Regions from separate parts of the Fructobacillus sp. ChS1-6f1-1-27 genome, predicted to be linked through region 2. Evidence: a T-box and tRNA genes for the amino acid it is inferred to sense, from the RefSeq annotation. Region 2 holds a T-box; the other holds one or more tRNA genes.
What was found. A T-box is a leader RNA that pairs with one kind of tRNA and senses whether it is charged. The one in region 2 lies ahead of leuS (leucine--tRNA ligase), so its partner is inferred to be a tRNA-Leu.
Positions count from the first base shown of each region.

Region 1 (5,812 bases), on a different contig from region 2:
GATTTATTTAGAATATTTTCCGTTGAAAAATGTGACGTAATTACTATCAGAATAAGTGCTATAAGACTTAGTCACTGCGATGATAAAGTCAACGAATGGCCAGATTCCTAATGTAAAGGAACTACCGATGAATAGTTTCAAAATGCCTAGGCCGACTTGTCTTCGCATAAATCGGTCCAAGCCGAGAGAACCAAAAAGAAAAGCGCCAACCCAAACAAATACATGTTTATTGATTATTGTACTCTTCATGATTTATACCTCTTTTGGAGAAGCGTTGTAGAATCGTTGCGATAATACAAATTCCGAATTTTCAGGTTTGTCATGCCATTCAATCGTGATATTTTTATTTGACTGTAGATAATCCTTAATTTCTTTCAGGCTGGTATTAAAGTATTCTTTTCGTTTGTTGATATGGTTAATTTTGTCGCTGGCAAAGTGGGTATGAAGGTCATTTTCCAGTTCAAAAGCGTTTTCAGAAAAAATAAGTGCGTGAATATCAAACTTAAAAGGAACGGAAGCTGAGCTGAGTTCATCGATACGATCTTTAGGTTCAAGACGACGAGTTACACCAATTTTGTAAACATTTTCTCCAAAGGAGCCAACGTTACTAATGATGTAGACATAGCCTGCCTTAGCGTTTTCAATTCGGTAGTCCAAACCTTTTTCTTGTTCGTCAAGTTCGTTAATCTTTTTCTTTAATTCTTCAACTTGTTGAACATTTTCTTCGGTTTGTTCCTGATCGACAAGCTTTGTCAAAGCATTGTTGAATTGGGAGCGTTCTTTATTAAGGTTTCGCTTCTCACGTTCAATTTCAAGTTGGAGTTGCTTTTCTTCTTTTTCTTGCTGTCGTTCTGCTCGAAGTTTTTCTTTTTCAGCTTGCTTCTTCAGGGCGTATTCAACAGAAAGACGTAGTTCTTGGAGCTTTAGGTCAACGTAAGCACTGTCTAAACGAACAAAGATTGATTTTTCAAATAAATCACTTAACTTTGTAGCGCTTTTAGAAAGCATTTCTGCCTTTTTTTCATAATTATTGGCATTAACCTTGTTGATGATTCCAGTTGCTTCACCGTTGAAAGCCCGAATGAGTGCTTGAGCAGATTTTTTCTGCATTGCCTTTCCTTTAGATGCTGACCCATCAAAAGTGATTTCTTTGACCACGTAAGTTGCCTTTTGTTCTTTTACTAATTGCTTTTCTTTTTCGATAATACGAGTTAGCTCGTATTTGAAAGTTAAGCTATCAGCAAACTCATAGGTGGGCTCGTAAAACCCAACAGTAATGTCATTTTCAAAATTTCCTAGCTGTTGTTGAGCGTCGGTCAACTTAGTATTAACAGTTGCTAAAATTTGATCGAGTTTGGAAATTTCTTGCTCTTTGGACTTGGCTTGGTTCGCCAATTCTTTATTTCGATCCTCGATAAGTTGTTGAAGTTCTTGGTCCTTAGCTTCGATGGCTCTTTGTAGTTCTTCGTTTTTCTTGTCGATTACTTTTTGCAATTCAGCTTCTTTAGCAACCTTGGCCTGTTGAATTTGTGATTTTTCTGCCTCGGTTAATTCAGCTTCGTTTTCTTTGAGAGCAATGATTGTTTCCTGTAACTCGTCTTTTTTTGATTTTAACTGCAAATCCAACGCGTTGATTTCATCGCCTTTTTTATCGATAACTTGTTTTAGTTCAGCCTCCTTGGCGAGCTTTGCTTGTTGGATTCGAAATTTATCTGAATCTGATAGGGCAACTTGGTTTTGCTTGATGGCAACCAGTGTGTTGTGCAGTTTTTCCTTCTTAGATTTTAGTTCCGAGTTCAATGCATCGAGTTCGTTCTTCTTTTTGTCGGGGCGGTTAAACATAAATACTCCTACTTAATAAAAAATTGTTTGAGAAAATGTAATTTGATTTGAGCTTTTTATACTTTGATGTTGAATGATTTGCTACCTAACTCTTTAAAGTTGGAATCTTCAAATGTAACTTTGATTGGATTGTTGTTTTCTAAGTAGAATTCAACAACGACAGGAACTGTTTTTCCTGGTAGCACATTTTGATTTAAGTTATCGCTTTCAGTTTGATAGGGCACACTAAAATCATCATTCAATGCCGGGGTTCCGGGTTCAAGTTGCTTATTTTGACTGTCCGTTTTTTGATAAGCGTGTACGACAGCGTACATAGCCGATGCATCAGCCTGCTCTTTTGATACATTTTTCATATTACCGTGCAGAACAAATAATTTTTTATTGTCCATTCCATCAATAATTTCGCCTTTGGTCCAAGTTGTATTCAATTTGCCGGCGTAAAAAGTGTTGCCTTTGAAAGACCAGTCACTTGAATTTACTTTTGTCTTATTTAATGTGGGTAATTCGCCGTGATTATAATATAAATAGACAGAAAAACTAGTTGATAGTAGGGTGATGATTAACATCACCCAGAACCAAACGTAGTTGTAAAACTTCTTATTCACTTCTCTCTCCATGTCTCTCCCTAGTATTCTCCACTTCATAGTACCTTTTTATAATTTGAATTTTCGTTATTGTATCTAGCTTTGAAAAAATCAATTAATTTCATACTAGAAAATTGCTAATTTGAATAAAAAACAGTATTTTCTATTCATAAACAAAATCCAAACAGCACTTGTACATTTTATAACAAAAGGTTATAATTTACTACCGTTTTTTAGAAAATATATTTGCCAATAATTCCTAAAATTTTGCTTGACGGTACCCACAAAATCCAGTATTATTAAATGGTTGCTTAAAACAGTAACAAAGCCCATGCGGATGTGGCGGAACTGGCAGACGCGCTGGATTTAGGTTCCAGTGGAGAAATCCGTGCAGGTTCGATTCCTGTCATCCGTATTCAGTATTTTTTCTAAAATACTGTTGTACAAATCCTAAGGATTTGCTATACTATTTAAGTATTAATTTTGCCGACTTAGCTCAGTTGATAGAGCATCTCACTAGTAATGAGGGGGTCAGCGGTTTGAGTCCGCTAGTCGGCATATTTAAAAAGCTATACCAACGCTGGAAAGTGTTGGTATAGCTTTTTTGTTTTTATTATCCGTATTTTTTTGAAGACCTTCTTTATTGGAGTGATATTTTCTTTTTTTTATCGTCGATATCGGCTTTGATAGCCGTATCGATTTCGATAGTGAATGTTTTATAAAACAAAAGATTTTATTTCGTAACCTATGGAGAATGAAAAATAAATATTTTAGAAATAAATTTGGGATAAAATTATTTTGGTTAGGTAATATTATGAAACTTTCTAAACAAAATGACAAAGATATACACTCATTTGTGATAGGGACGGACGATTATTTCGCCAATGTTAAGGGCAAGGTACGTCTTTATCAGCGACTGTGGACTGCAATCTGCTGGTTATCCTTTTTTATTCCGTTTATTTGGATATTTAGTGTTACAAACATTTTTGATTCTAAAAATCAATTTCACGCTAGATTAGTGGCGGAAGTTCAGCAAAATATGACAAGCCTCAGTACATTTTTTATTGGGATTATCGCTGTATTTATTTTTCATCACTTATTTGCGGCCTATATGGTGAATCACCGATTATCTCGGCCTATTTCTATAGATAAAAAGCAGAATGTTCGGCGAGAAAAATATGATGAATTCTTCCGGGAAAAATTTGGTTCTCAATTTGATATAAAACATGATCAAATTATAAATGTAAACGCTGGGGATAATTTCACTAAGTATCAAATTATTAATTTACTTCAGGACAGGACCATACAATGATTTTGCATAATTCTGTTTTCAGCTTTTTGTTCTTGTTTCTATCTGCATACCCCTTGATTGGTTCTTTTTCACGTATTGTTGGAAATATTATTTACAAATTTGCTTATCGTAATAAGCAAAGGCGGTGGATTCGAGTACCCACCACGGCTGACCCTTTTATTTCAATCATGGTTGCGGCGCATAATGAAGAAAAAGTTATTCGTAAGACGATTGTTTATTTATTAACGGAATTAAATTACCTTAATTATGAGGTGATTGTAATCAATGATGGATCAACTGATAGCACAATGCCGATTTTGATTGAGTTATCAAAAAAATATGACCGTTTACGGATTATTGATTTAGAAGCCAATAATGGGAAAGCTCATGCATTAAATATTGGAATTGGTTTTACTAACGGTGAATTTATTTTAACGAATGATGCGGATATTTTGCCCTCTCGCGATGCACTGCTACGTTATATTACTTACTTATCAAAGCCGTACGCCAACCGAATTGGGGCCATCACCGCGAATGCGGATGTTTTGAATAAAACTAAGATACTAGCAAAGTCTCAAACTGTTGAATTTGCTAGTATTGTCAGCATGATTAAAAAAAGTCAGTCTGCTATTTCAGGTAAAATTTATGCATATAGTGGGGCTAACACTTTCTATCGGAAGACAGCTTTGATTGATGTTGGTCTCTTTCGCCAAGACCGGGCAACCGAGGATATTAGCATGGCTTGGGACCATCAAATGAATGGTTGGATTTCGATTTTTGCGCCAGCGATTACTTTCTTTATGGAGGTACCGGAAAGTATTTCTGATTTGTATAAGCAGCGGAAGCGTTGGGCGCAGGGTGGCACTGAGGTTTGGCTGACCAATAGTTTGAAACTACTTCGTCATCCACTGAAAAATTATGGTTTGCTGCTGATTTTCTTTGATCAAACTTTGAGTATTATCTGGGCGTTCTTTTTATGCATTAGTACGTTTGGTTTGACTTATACAATTGTTCGTTATTTTTGGCTAGAAAATTGGTCTGCTTTCTATCAAACAGTGACAATGGCGATGATTTTTGTTTGTTTCCAATTGACTGTTGGCTTTATTCAAATTTCATTAGCACTTTTCATGGACCACAATGGCAACAAGTTAAAGTATCTGGGATTTGCACCTTTTTATTTAATGTATTATTGGATATTAAATCCGATAACGATTGTAGTTACTATGCTACCCGCTATTCGAACAATCATGGGTCATGGTTCTGGTGTTTGGGTTAGTCCGAAACGAGCTGGATAAATTTGCTATAATAAAGTTGAAAGTAAGGAAGGGTTACTTCCTTTTGTCCATCGCTGGCAGGCGGTGGACTTTTTTGCATCTTCACCCTGCAAACCTTATAATCAGACTAATATACACCTACGGGGGAATTGTTTATGAAAATTGGAATTACGGCGGATGCGAACATGCAACCAACGGTGACAACCCGGTTGCAACAGGCCCACTATGTCCAGAAAAAATTGACGGACGTGTTGATTAAGCATGGTGTGACACCGGTGATTTTGCCAATTGTACCGGCAAAGATGGCTAAGGACCTCGTTGATGTGGTTGACGGGATTATTATTTCTGGCGGGGTCGATGTCTCACCTAAATTCTATCATGAAGACCCACACCCACACTTGGGTTCGGTTTACGAACCCCGGGATGAATTTGAACTGGCGGTGATTAAAGAAGCGGTTTCTCAGCGTAAGCCAGTTCTTGGCATTTGCCGTGGCGTGCAAATTATTAACGTTGCCTTTGGTGGTACGCTCTACCAAGACTTAAACAGTCAGTATGAAAAAGCTAGTGGTCAGGCGCCACTTCAGCATACTCAGCCAATGGACAGCGCTTTCCCGGCCCACTATGTTGATGTGGAAAAGGGCAGCTTTGTTGAACATTCAGTTGGCTTGCACCCCTTCGTTAATACCAAGCACCACCAGGCAGTCAAAGACTTAGCGGCCAACTTACATGTCACCGCTCAGGCCAATGACGGTGTGGTGGAAGCCTTTGAAAATGACGACCAATCAGTCCTTGGCGTCCAGTGGCACCCAGAAACTTTCTGG
Region 1 is NZ_JCAOER010000021.1:158-5,969, reverse strand. Features, by position in the region: gene AC5162_RS06340 (NINE protein) at 4-249, opposite strand; gene AC5162_RS06335 (GIY-YIG nuclease family protein) at 253-1,842, opposite strand; gene AC5162_RS06330 (DUF5067 domain-containing protein) at 1,899-2,459, opposite strand; tRNA gene AC5162_RS06325 (tRNA-Leu) at 2,760-2,841, shown strand; tRNA gene AC5162_RS06320 (tRNA-Thr) at 2,912-2,984, shown strand; gene AC5162_RS06315 (hypothetical protein) at 3,181-3,738, shown strand; gene AC5162_RS06310 (glycosyltransferase family 2 protein) at 3,735-5,012, shown strand; gene AC5162_RS06305 (gamma-glutamyl-gamma-aminobutyrate hydrolase family protein) at 5,147-5,812, shown strand, end outside.
Region 1: it has a tRNA-Leu gene. The T-box ahead of leuS (leucine--tRNA ligase) is inferred to sense a tRNA for this amino acid. The anticodon was not compared.

Region 2 (7,651 bases):
GTGTACTGGTCGACAAACAAGAATAGGTTTGTTGATGACCCGATAATCACAAAAGGCCAGGACTCCTTTAAAATGTTTTTGACCATGTCAAAGGCTTTGTTGCCTTCTTGAATGCCCTCTGCTTGGTGGCGGCGTGGCGCCCGCGTGCGGCCGGCATTTGATGGGCTCATTTGAGCCAAGGTGGCTTGTTCATTTGGCACACCAGCGACAGGGTGGATCAGTCGTTGGTAGCGAACCCAACCATAACCCAAGATTGCTAGTGAGAACAAAGCCCCGATAAAGGCGGCAAAGGTCGCTTGGACGACTGCCCCCGTCCAATTCGATGGGTCGGCATGCAAGACTATAACCGTGGCAACTAACAGGTAAACCACCCGACCAATTTGTTCCACAATATCCGACAAAGCGGAAATGTGCATCAATTGGTGGCCTTGGAAGATTCCGCGAATCATTGACATCGCTGGGAAAACCAAGACGGCTGGTGCCAGGGAATGCAAGACCGGGATAACTTCGGCATTCCCATTGGATAGCAATGGTGCGGCCAAGTACATCAAGGCCGCAAAAACTACGCCAAGGGCCACCCCAATTTGCAATGACTGCTTGGTTAATGACCAGAGTCCCTTTTCGTCTTTTTGGGCGATTAACTGCGCCATTACCTTCGAAATGGCCGATGGGAAGCCAAAGGTCGCAATCGAAAGCAAGATGGCATAGATGTTATAGCCTTGTGAGAACAAGGCGTTAGCCTGGTTAGCTGCTGCGCCAAGCATTGCCAACCAAGGCAAGACATAGGCGGCACCTAACAGACGGGAAACGATGTTTCCAAGTGAAAGCCAGAAAGACCCCTTCACCAGTGCATTGTTCCCACCGCCCTGGGTTTGTTCCAGGGCCTGTTGGTCACTAGCACTTTGTTCAAGGGTAGCAGCAGCCTGGTTTGCCAAGAAATCTGTTTGACCTGCTTGCTGGTCTTTGCTTTCAGGCCAAGTTGGTTGTTGCAGCTGGTCTTCAAAGTGACGTTTCTGGTTTCCGGCAAAAGGCTGGCGACCTTCTTCCTGTCCCTGTTTCTGCCGGTTCGAGCGGTGGCGTGGTTCTAGTCCCTCTTCTTGGTCGGTTACATTTTTTCTCGACCAGAAGGAAGATTTCCTGCGACGTTTTCCCCGTGGGTGCAAGTTGACTTCCAACTTAGCCAGCAGTTCATCAGCACTCAAATACTGGTCATCATTTTCTTCGTTTTGGCCGCTTCGCCGGCCGTTAAATTTTGGATCCTGGGTCATCCCAATGTCCCCTTTAATAATATGTACCCCGCCCTAACGGCGGGATGAATCTTGAAAATGCTAATTCACAAGATACCATTTTTTAACTTACTTGGCAACGATATTGACGAACTTACCTGGAATGGCAATCACCTTCTTGATTTCCAACCCTTCGATATTCTTTTGAATCTTATCGTCTGCCTTCGCAGCTGCAATCATGTCATCTTGGCTGGCGTCGGTTGGCAAAACCTGCTTTGACCGAACCTTACCGTTAACTTGGAAAATGATTTCCTTGCTGTCGTCAACCAAGGCCTTCTCATCATAAGTTGGCCAAGCAACATAGGCAATTGACCGGGCTGACCCCGTCAATTTTTGCCAGAGTTCTTCTGCCAAGTGAGGCGCAAACGGTGCCAACATTTGCACAAAGCCTTCCATGTAAGACTGTGGCAAAGCTTCTGCCTTATATGCGTCATTAACGAAGACCATCAAAGAAGAAATTGCCGTATTAAAGTGCAAGTTCTCCAAGTCTTCCGTCACCTTCTTGACTGTTAGGTTGTATTCCTTCTTCAAGTCCCCATCGGTCTTGTCGGTTAACTTGTCCGTCAAAGAACCATCGTCTTGGACCAACAACCGCCAAACGCGGTCCAACCAACGCCGTGAACCGGTCACGCCTTCTTCAGACCAAGGCTTGTTTTGCGTCAAAGGACCCATGAACATTTCATAAATCCGGAGAGTATCAGCTCCGTACTCATTCACGATATCATCGGGGTTGACAACGTTCCCCTTTGACTTTGACATCTTTTCATGGTTTTCACCAAGGATCATTCCTTGGTTCACCAACTTGTAGAACGGTTCTTTTTCATGCACAACGCCCAAGTCGTACAAGACCTTGTTCCAGAACCGGGCATAAAGTAAGTGCAAGACTGCGTGTTCAGCCCCACCAACATACAAGTCGATGTTCTTCCAGTAAGCCAACTTGTCATCGGCCGCCAAGGCATCCGAGTTTTGAGGGTCTAAGTACCGTAAGAAGTACCATGATGAGCCGGCCCACTGTGGCATTGTGTTGGTTTCACGACGGCCCTTCACGCCGTCTTCACGGGTAACTTCCAACCAGTCGGTCGCGTTGGCCAATGGTGACTCACCCGTTCCAGATGGCTTCATTTGTTCTTGGGACAATTCAGGCAGGCGGAGTGGCAGCTCATTTTCGGGAACTAACGTCTGAGTACCATCTTCCCAGTGGATAACAGGGATTGGTTCACCCCAATAGCGTTGGCGAGAGAAAATCCAGTCGCGCAAGCGGTAGTTGACCTTCTTTTGACCAGCGCCGTGTTCTTCCAACCAGGCAATCATCTTGTCGATGGCTTCTTTTTTGTCCATGCCATCCAAGAAGCCAGAGTTAATGTGGACCCCTTCGCCACTATAAGCTTCCTTGTCGACATCACCGCCTTCAATAACAGGGGTAATCTTCAGGTCAAACTTCTTGGCAAAGTCATAATCGCGTTGGTCATGGGCAGGCACACCCATCACAGCCCCAGTTCCATAAGAACCCAAGACGTAATCAGCAATCCAAATTGGGACCAAGTCACCGTTTACAGGGTTCTTAGCGTATGCTCCAGTGAAGACTCCAGACTTATCCTTGTTCAAATCCGTCCGTTCCAAATCAGACTTCGAAGCGATTTCTTCTTGGTACGCCGCTACAGCAGCTTTTTGGTCTGCTGTGGTGATCTTATCAACCAGGTCGTGTTCTGGTGCCAAAACCAAGTAAGAAGCCCCGAAGAGCGTGTCAGCCCGGGTTGAGAAAACTTCAATTTTTTCATCAGCTGAACCATCGACGTCAAAGACGATTGAAGCACCAATTGACCGGCCAATCCAGTTTCGTTGCTGCTCTTTGATAGCTTCTGGCCAGTCCAAGTCATCTAAGTCATCAATCAAGCGGTCGGCATAGGCCGTAATCTTCAAGACCCACTGCTTCATTGGCTTGCGGTAAACGGGGTAACCCCCACGTTCCGTCTTACCGTTAACCACTTCTTCGTTGGCAACTACCAAACCACCACCTGGGAAATCAGGGGCCCAGTTGACCATGATTTCGTCTTCGTAAGCCAAGCCCATTTCATAGAGCTTTTCAAAGATCCACTGGGTCCACTTGTAATAACTTGGGTCTGTCGTCTTAACTTCCCGGTTCCAATCATATGAGAAGCCAAGGGACTTAACCTGGTTCTTAAAGGTTTGAATGTTTTGGTCCGTAAAAGTAGCTGGATTATTCCCAGTCTTCAAAGCATACTGTTCAGCGGGTAGTCCAAAGGCATCCCAGCCCATTGGGTGCAATACGTTAAAGCCTTGAGCCCGCTTGTACCGTGAAACAATATCAGTGGCCGTATACCCTTCTGGGTGGCCAACGTGCAACCCCTGACCAGATGGATAAGGGAACATGTCTAAGACATAGTACTTTTCCTTGTCCGACTTATCTTCGGCCTTAAAGGTCTGGTCCTTGTCCCAAAATCCCTGCCACTTCTTTTCAATTCCTTGGTGATCGTATCCCATTTGCTTCCTCCCTAAATAAAAAAGCCCTACGTCAGACTTAAAAAGCCTAACATAGGGCGATTGTTACCGCGGTACCACCTACGTTTTGCCAGCTAAATTAGCCAGCCTAGTTCCAGCCTTAACGCAGCTAAACGTACCGACTACTAACTTTCACCGGTAGGTGCTCCAACCGAGTTCGCAATGTTGGTTGGTAGGCTTGCAGCACCGCCTACTTTCTGAAGCTCTTCCATTGCTACTAATGTTGAAAAGTAACTTTATTATAGCACAGGCCCCAATAAATCCGCTATACTAGAAAGAAGAAAAAGAAGTGGAGTAAGAAATGCAAATTTCAAACCGACAATTCATCCAAAGCACCTTGGAAAGTACAGTCCAAACCGGCGACCTTGTGGCCGATGGCGCTGCAGGCCAAGGATTGAATACCCGGTTCTTAGCTAGTCGAGTTGGTAGTACTGGTCAGGTCCTAAGTTTTCACGACCAAAAAGAGGCCGCTAACGCCACCGCCTCATCCCTCTTTATGGCTGGTCTTCAAGACCGGGTAGCGGTGATTAACGGTCCTCTTTCACAAGCAAGTCTCTTACAAGAAATCGGTAAGATTACCAAGCTTGACCTGGCCATTTTGGACTATGGCGCCGATACCGACCAAGCCCAACCAGACCAAAAAGACTTAACAGGACAAATTGAGGTCCTCTTAAGCCACTTAAAGGTCAATGGTCTTCTAATCGTGAATTTGGCAAAGGCTGTGGATTTTTTGGTCCAAAACGTTGAGGATGATGACATCGACCAAGCTAGTTACCAAACGAAGGCTGGTACCACCCTCTTATTTGAACGACAAGCACAAGAAGACTAAGAAAACTTGACCTTTAACCTTCCCTTAATCAGCCGTGGTATAATATAAAAAAGAACAAACGGAGGACATTCAGATGGGACGCATTGTAGACCAAGAAGAACGACTTAACAATCCGTTGGCAGACATTATCAACTTGCCCGAAACGGAAAGTGAAAAAGAAAAGACCGCTAGGGCCAAAGCTTTGGGTCAAATTAAATAAGCACCATTTTTTATCTTTGTTCAAAAAGAGCGTTTCCTGTGATTAGGAGACGCTCTTTTTGTGTGCGAGAAAAACTTTTATTTGTCCAAAATAGGCAAAGAAAAAAGCCCACCTAAGCGGACTTTTTGAAAGTTAATTGAATTAGCCTTCGATTTCAGTAACAGTTCCGGCACCAACAGTGTGGCCACCTTCACGAACAGTAAACTTCAATCCCATTTCAATGGCAACTGGGGCGATCAATTCAACGTCGAACGTTACTTGGTCACCAGGCATAACCATTTCAACACCTGCTGGCAATTCTACGACACCAGTAACATCAGTGGTGTGGAAGTAGAATTGTGGACGGTAGTTAGTGAAGAATGGTGTGTGACGACCACCTTCGTCCTTAGTCAAGACATAAACTTCGGCCTTGAACTTCTTGTGAGTCTTGATTGAACCAGGAGCAGCCAAAACTTGACCACGTTCGATCTGGTCACGGTCAACACCACGGAGCAAAGCACCGATGTTGTCACCAGCTTGAGCTTCGTCCAAAGTCTTACGGAACATTTCGATTCCAGTAACAGTGGTCTTTTGGATTTCATCCTTCAAACCAACGATTTCAACTTCAGTACCAGTAGTCAAAACACCACGGTCAACACGACCAGAAGCAACAGTACCACGACCAGTGATCGTAAATACATCTTCGACAGGCATCAAGAATGGCTTGTCATCTTCACGTGCTGGAGTTGGGATGTATGAGTCAACAGCATCCATCAATTCCAAAACAACCTTAGCTTGGTCGGCGTCGCCTTCCAAAGCCTTCAAGGCTGATCCCTTGATAACAGGAATGTCATCGCCAGGGAAATCGTATTCTGACAACAATTCACGAACTTCCATTTCAACCAAGTCGATCAATTCTTCATCATCAACCAAGTCAGTCTTGTTCAAGAAGACAACCAAGTGTTCAACACCAACCTGACGAGCAAGCAAGATGTGTTCACGAGTTTGTGGCATAGGACCATCAGTTGCGGCAACAACCAAGATGGCACCATCCATTTGTGCGGCACCAGTGATCATGTTCTTAACGTAATCAGCGTGACCTGGGGCATCGATGTGAGCATAGTGACGAGTGTCAGTTTCATATTCGATGTGTGAAGTGTTGATCGTGATTCCACGTTCCTTTTCTTCAGGAGCGTTATCGATTTCAGCGAAGTCAGTAGCTTGACCACCATCTTTTTCTGCCAATACCTTTGAGATAGCAGCAGTCAAAGTAGTCTTTCCGTGATCGACGTGACCGATCGTACCAATGTTAACGTGGGGCTTATTGCGAACGTAAGTTTCCTTAGCCAATGTAGTTTCCTCCAATTTTTTCTCTCGTTTTTATCCCGAGAAAATCGTATGCTTATATTTTACAACGCCAACCTATGAAAGGCAACAGTAAATGGCGTTTTTCTGGCATATGCGCCGTCATTAATTATACTAAGTTCTTAATTTTTTGTAAACACCCTTTTCAGACGGATTTTTTAAGCACCCATCTCGCCCAAAACTCGGACAACAAAGCTGTGAGCCTCGGCTTGTTTCGGATCTTCTTCTGGTAATTCTTGCTGATAGAAAGCCGCTACATCCGTCTTCACCCACAACCGTGCATCCAAAATTCGGTCTTCCATTTGCGGGAACAAGAGCATGGCCTCAACCCGGAGCTGGTCAATTAAGGCCTCATAGGCAACCGGGTCTTCTTGACCAACTTGTAAGTTCAACTCAGTTTCTAAGACCTGGAACAGTTGGGAGGAAAAGGCCGATGGCACTTCTTGCAAGTTAACCTGGTATTGCTTTTTGTCCAACCAGATATAAGGAACCTGGTCACGAAGGCCTAACTGCTGCAAATCGGCTAATAAGGCTGTCTTAATCAGAGCAGAAGCAAAAGGATCCAGTAATAAGGACTTGGCTCCCGCCACAAAGTCTGCCACTGGCAAATAAAAAGCCTGCTGGTACCGTTTTTGCTGCGTCGCCATGTCTTGGTCACTCATATGGTAAAAATGGCTAGCAATCTTTTGGAACTCCGCCTGGCATCCCTGCTTAACCGAATCTTCTTTTTGGCGAACTTTTTTAACTAATTGCTCCCGGTCCTCAGACTGTAGTGCCCATTGCTGGGCTGACACAAAATTTCGACCAGCCAATAAGATTTCCAAGTAAAGCGCAAACGGTTCATCGGTTGTTTGATAATCATTCAAAAAATCATCCGCATAGTCCTTGGCTAGTCGGTCTTGGCCGTCCTGGTGCAATGCTTGAACGACTAGGTAATTACTATCAAAGTTCTGCTTTTCTTGGTAATATTCGGCCCAAAGGTCAGCTGCCTGGTGGAAGTTTCCTTGGTCAAATTGTTCTTGTCCATCTTTTAGGAGTTCTTGCTGTTTGTCAGTCATGTCACTTTCCCCAGAATCCCATTCCTAGTAAATAGTTTATATCAATTCTAAACATTATACCAATTTTAATAAAAAAAGACCATCACCTGGTCTTTTAAAAATTAGTCATTCGCTGGCTTTGGTTGGTTTTGATTTTGCTTCTTACCTTGCCCCTGCTTTTGACCCTGGTTGTTCTTTTGTTGTTGGCCCTTATTGTTGTTTGAGCCCTTCTTATTCTTGTTATCTTGACCCTTGTGGTGGGGACGGCGGTTTTGGTTAACTTCCATTACCACCGGCATCACCATCGGGCGACGGCGAGTCTCATTAAACAAGAACCGTGATAATGATTCACGGACCCCATTTTTCAACTCGTTCCAGTCAAAGGACTTTGAATCTTTCAAGTAAGATTCGATTGAATCAATCGTAATCTTACCGG
Region 2 is NZ_JCAOER010000005.1:18,972-26,622, forward strand. Features, by position in the region: gene AC5162_RS03715 (putative polysaccharide biosynthesis protein) at 1-1,268, opposite strand, end outside; gene leuS (leucine--tRNA ligase) at 1,356-3,788, opposite strand; T-box leader at 3,838-4,047, opposite strand; gene AC5162_RS03725 (SAM-dependent methyltransferase) at 4,108-4,635, shown strand; gene AC5162_RS03730 (hypothetical protein) at 4,709-4,834, shown strand; gene tuf (elongation factor Tu) at 4,976-6,163, opposite strand; gene AC5162_RS03740 (type I restriction endonuclease subunit R) at 6,337-7,236, opposite strand; gene AC5162_RS03745 (ribonuclease J) at 7,338-7,651, opposite strand, start outside.